2 regions of the Ureibacillus thermosphaericus genome follow, and region 2 is predicted to be linked to the other one. Evidence: a T-box and tRNA genes for the amino acid it is inferred to sense, from the RefSeq annotation. Region 2 holds a T-box; the other holds one or more tRNA genes.
What was found. A T-box is a leader RNA that pairs with one kind of tRNA and senses whether it is charged. The one in region 2 lies ahead of trpS (tryptophan--tRNA ligase), so its partner is inferred to be a tRNA-Trp.
Positions count from the first base shown of each region.

Region 1 (2,454 bases), 1.6 Mb from region 2:
CAAAGGTTCCCTCAGAATGGTTGGAAATCATTCGCAGAGTGTAAAGGCATAAGGGAGCTTGACTGCGAGACCTACAAGTCGAGCAGGGTCGAAAGACGGGCTTAGTGATCCGGTGGTTCCGCATGGAAGGGCCATCGCTCAACGGATAAAAGCTACCCCGGGGATAACAGGCTTATCTCCCCCAAGAGTCCACATCGACGGGGAGGTTTGGCACCTCGATGTCGGCTCATCGCATCCTGGGGCTGTAGTCGGTCCCAAGGGTTGGGCTGTTCGCCCATTAAAGCGGTACGCGAGCTGGGTTCAGAACGTCGTGAGACAGTTCGGTCCCTATCCGTCGTGGGCGTAGGAAATTTGAGAGGAGCTGTCCTTAGTACGAGAGGACCGGGATGGACACACCGCTGGTGTACCAGTTGTCTTGCCAAAGGCACCGCTGGGTAGCTATGTGTGGACGGGATAAGTGCTGAAAGCATCTAAGCATGAAGCCCCCCTCAAGATGAGATTTCCCATTGCATAAGCAAGTAAGATCCCTCAAAGACGATGAGGTAGATAGGTCCGAGGTGGAAGCACGGTGACGTGTGGAGCTGACGGATACTAATCGATCGAGGACTTAACCAATCATTTCAATGTCGTTATCCAGTTTTGAGAGAACAACCTCTCGTTATTAAAAAATATAAAAAATACTTGAAAAAAGTATAGAATATGATATAATAATACTTGTCTTTCGGTAAGGAATAAAGCCTAGTGGCGATAGCAAAGAGGTCACACCCGTTCCCATACCGAACACGGAAGTTAAGCTCTTTAGCGCCGATGGTAGTAGGGGGCTTCCCCCTGTGAGAGTAGGACGTTGCTAGGCTTATATAAAATCATTCCGAAGTAGCTCAGTGGTAGAGCAACCGGCTGTTAACCGGTTGGTCGTAGGTTCGAATCCTACCTTCGGAGCCATTCTTCTTGGAGAGTTGTCCGAGAGGCTGAAGGAGCACGATTGGAAATCGTGTAGACGGGGATAACCTGTCTCAAGGGTTCAAATCCCTTACTCTCCGCCATAATTAAGAGATTGGCCCCTTGGTCAAGTGGTTAAGACACCGCCCTTTCACGGCGGTAACACGGGTTCGAATCCCGTAGGGGTCACCAATTCGGAGGATTAGCTCAGCTGGGAGAGCACCTGCCTTACAAGCAGGGGGTCGGCGGTTCGATCCCGTCATCCTCCACCATAAAAAAACAATTAACATTATCGCGGGGTAGAGCAGTCTGGTAGCTCGTCGGGCTCATAACCCGGAGGTCGCAGGTTCAAATCCTGTCCCCGCAACCAAAGTGGTCCCGTGGTGTAGCGGTTAACATGCCTGCCTGTCACGCAGGAGATCGCGGGTTCGAGTCCCGTCGGGACCGCCATAAAAAGTGGGTCGGTAGCTCAGTTGGTAGAGCATTTGACTGAAGATCAAAGTGTCGGCGGTTCGATTCCGTCCCGACCCACCATAAATATGCCGGTGTAGCTCAATTGGCAGAGCAACTGACTTGTAATCAGTAGGTTGAGGGTTCGATTCCTTTCGCCGGCACCATACTTTCCGGAGGGGTAGCGAAGTGGCTAAACGCGACGGACTGTAAATCCGTTCCCTTTGGGTTCGGCGGTTCGAATCCGCCCCCCTCCACCATTACAGGGGCATAGTTTAACGGTAGAATAGAGGTCTCCAAAACCTTTGGTGTGGGTTCGATTCCTACTGCCCCTGCCATTTTTAATTTTCACCAAGATATTTTGGCGACTGTGGCGAAGTGGTTAACGCATCGGATTGTGGATCCGACATACGTGGGTTCGATTCCCATCAGTCGCCCCATACATATTTTAATATACCTGCTTTTGGCGGCTGTGGCGAAGTGGTTAACGCATCGGATTGTGGATCCGACATACGTGGGTTCGATTCCCATCAGCCGCCCCATAAAATAGAATAAAAGTTGTTTATATAATATTATTGGGGTATAGCCAAGTGGTAAGGCAACGGATTTTGATTCCGTCATGCCCAGGTTCGAATCCTGGTACCCCAGCCATTCAAGCGGAAGTAGTTCAGTGGTAGAACACCACCTTGCCAAGGTGGGGGTCGCGGGTTCGAACCCCGTCTTCCGCTCCAGTAATTTGGCGGCTTAGCCAAGCGGTAAGGCACGGGTCTGCAACACCCTTATCACCGGTTCGAATCCGGTAGCCGCCTCCAAATAAATAAATATCGGTTTAACCGATTTATTTTTTTCTCTTTTTTATTATGCCGATGTGGCGGAATTGGCAGACGCGCACGACTCAAAATCGTGTTCCCAAAAGGAGTGTGGGTTCGACTCCCACCATCGGCATTAGGATTCAAGGAAACCTTATATCATCAAACCCTTCAGTAATAATGGGTTCTTTGTCAAATGGTGTTGGTGAATAAATGTTAGTGACATTATTTGGTAATATGTAATCGGATGGCTTAG
Region 1 is NZ_AP018335.1:3,339,166-3,341,619, reverse strand. Features, by position in the region: rRNA gene UtA1_RS16190 (23S ribosomal RNA) at 1-615, shown strand, start outside; rRNA gene rrf (5S ribosomal RNA) at 738-853, shown strand; tRNA gene UtA1_RS16180 (tRNA-Asn) at 868-942, shown strand; tRNA gene UtA1_RS16175 (tRNA-Ser) at 951-1,043, shown strand; tRNA gene UtA1_RS16170 (tRNA-Glu) at 1,057-1,131, shown strand; tRNA gene UtA1_RS16165 (tRNA-Val) at 1,136-1,211, shown strand; tRNA gene UtA1_RS16160 (tRNA-Met) at 1,233-1,309, shown strand; tRNA gene UtA1_RS16155 (tRNA-Asp) at 1,314-1,389, shown strand; tRNA gene UtA1_RS16150 (tRNA-Phe) at 1,398-1,473, shown strand; tRNA gene UtA1_RS16145 (tRNA-Thr) at 1,481-1,556, shown strand; tRNA gene UtA1_RS16140 (tRNA-Tyr) at 1,565-1,649, shown strand; tRNA gene UtA1_RS16135 (tRNA-Trp) at 1,654-1,727, shown strand; tRNA gene UtA1_RS16130 (tRNA-His) at 1,754-1,829, shown strand; tRNA gene UtA1_RS16125 (tRNA-His) at 1,856-1,931, shown strand; tRNA gene UtA1_RS16120 (tRNA-Gln) at 1,966-2,040, shown strand; tRNA gene UtA1_RS16115 (tRNA-Gly) at 2,046-2,120, shown strand; tRNA gene UtA1_RS16110 (tRNA-Cys) at 2,128-2,201, shown strand; tRNA gene UtA1_RS16105 (tRNA-Leu) at 2,252-2,334, shown strand.
Region 1: it has a tRNA-Trp gene. The T-box ahead of trpS (tryptophan--tRNA ligase) is inferred to sense a tRNA for this amino acid. The anticodon was not compared.

Region 2 (2,454 bases):
TAAGAGTAGTAAAGGATGGTGGCTTGATATTTCGATTTATGCTGTTTTTATTCAGCTATGGCATTTGCGTTATTTCGGTAAGCAATCTTCTTTTATACTTAAACTATCGGACGCTTGGTTATTCTTGGCGCGCAGTCTTTTTTTATATTTTAGGTTCTCCTGAATTGTATTTAATGATCATATCATTAGTAATATTATTTATCGTGATATTCGACCTATTCCCATCGCGATTTCCATTTTCTTAACGGTTTCGTTTGCAATGGCATTGGCTTTTTCTGCACCTTCATCTAAGATTTTATCTAATTCTTCTGAATCGATAAGTTCGTTGAATCGTTCTTGAATGGGCGTTAAATGTTCAATTAAGCAAGTAGCAACTCCTTCTTTAAAGGCACCGTATCCAAGGCCTTCGTATTTTTTTACAACCTCATCAATGGATTTATTTGTTACTGCTGCTTCAATTGTAAGTAAGTTGGAGATACCCGGTTTCTTTTCTTCGTCGAAAGCGACAACACCATCTGAATCTGTAACGGCTGATTTAATTTTTTTCATGATTTCTTTAGGTGTATCTAATAAGCGAATTGTCGCTTTTGTATTTGGGTCGGACTTGCTCATTTTTTTCGTCGGGTCTTGCAATGACTTAATGCGAGCTCCTGCTTTTGGTAATTGAATTTCTGGAATTTTAAATACTTCACCATATCGTTTATTGAATCGTTCTGCCAAATCACGAGTCAATTCAATATGTTGTTTTTGGTCTTCTCCAACAGGAACGATATCCGTATTATATAATAGGATATCAGCAGCCATTAACGGTGGATAAGTTAATAGACCAACAGAAACGAATTCTTTTCCTTCCTTTGCTGATTTATCTTTAAATTGAGTCATTCTTTCGAGCTCACCAATGGATGAAATACATTGTAACATCCAGCCAGCTTTTGTATGAGCAGGTACTTCCGATTGAATAAATAACGTTGCTTTTTTCGGATCAATGCCCGTTGCAAGATATGTAGCAGCAAGGGTGCGAATGTTTTGTCGCAATTCTTTTGGATCTTGTGGAACGGTAATGGCATGTTGGTCTACTATACAGTAAATGGCATTTCCTTCATCTTGAAGTGCAGGGAATTGCATAAATGCTCCGATATAGTTCCCCAATGTAATAACTCCAGTTGGTTGTACTCCTGAAAAAATAGTCTTCATTAACACTACCTCCTATTTTTATCCATAAAAAAACATCAAACGACCAATACAAATTGTATTGGGACGAATGATGTATATCCGCGGTACCACCCAGTTTGCCTTAAACGGCCACTCTCGATTCTTCGTAACGTGAAGTGTACGAGCTTTACTACTCACTTTCGTAAAGCCAACTCGAAAGTCCATTCCATTTGCTCTGCGATCTGTTTGCACCTACCACAGACTCTCTAAACGCAGAAATCAAATGTACTACTCTTCGTCATCGTTGTTCAATGTATATATTCGGTAAATTATGAGTGAATTATAAAGTAATTCAAAGGAAAAATCAAACGTGAAAAATTTTTCATTTTGGAATGAGATGAAAAAGATTTGGGTAGTATGGTAGTAGGAAAATGTAAGGAAATTTTATTAATAAATATAGAAATTCTCGATTGTCGTTATCTAATTGAGAAAATGAATTGGAAGATAAAGGAGGGGAGAAAATACAACTTTAGTAGGAAATTTTATGTTAATTGTGAAAAAAAGCTAAGATTCACGAATGTTTTTTTAAATTTATCATATGAATATGTGAATTTTTCAATTATCCTATATTCAAAAGAAAAAGAATGTTGTATAATTGATACAGAATTTAAAATGATATTAATTCTAAATAAATAATAAAGCATAGATGCCTTTGATTTATATATAGAAGGGAAGTGTAACAATGATTGTAACATTATTTACATCACCTAGTTGTACATCATGTAGAAAAGCGAAAGCTTGGCTAGAGCAACATGATATTCCATATAGAGAACGAAATATTTTTTCAGAACCGCTAACAATTAGTGAAATTAAAGAAATATTACGAATGACAGAGGATGGAACTGACGAAATTATTTCTACACGCTCTAAAGTATTCCAAAAGTTAAACGTTGATGTGGAGAGTTTACCTTTACAAAAATTATATGAATTAATCCAAGAACATCCAGGATTACTCCGAAGACCAATTATTTTAGATGAGAAGCGTCTGCAAGTTGGTTACAATGAAGATGAAATCCGTCGATTTTTACCTCGAAAAGTACGTGCTTATCAATTAATGGAAGCCCAAAAAATGGTCAATTAATCATATAATGTAGTGAAAAAGTGTAAATTCAGTCAACGTTTGTTTGACTTGTTTACGCTTTTTTTATTGCATTTTTATTATGAATTCCTTCATAAAGAAAATTCATCCTTTTTTCACTTAATACTTGATTTAATTGATATTGTCATCTACAATTTTGAATA
Region 2 is NZ_AP018335.1:1,468,944-1,471,397, forward strand. Features, by position in the region: gene trpS (tryptophan--tRNA ligase) at 199-1,194, opposite strand; T-box leader at 1,251-1,463, opposite strand; gene spxA (transcriptional regulator SpxA) at 1,898-2,293, shown strand.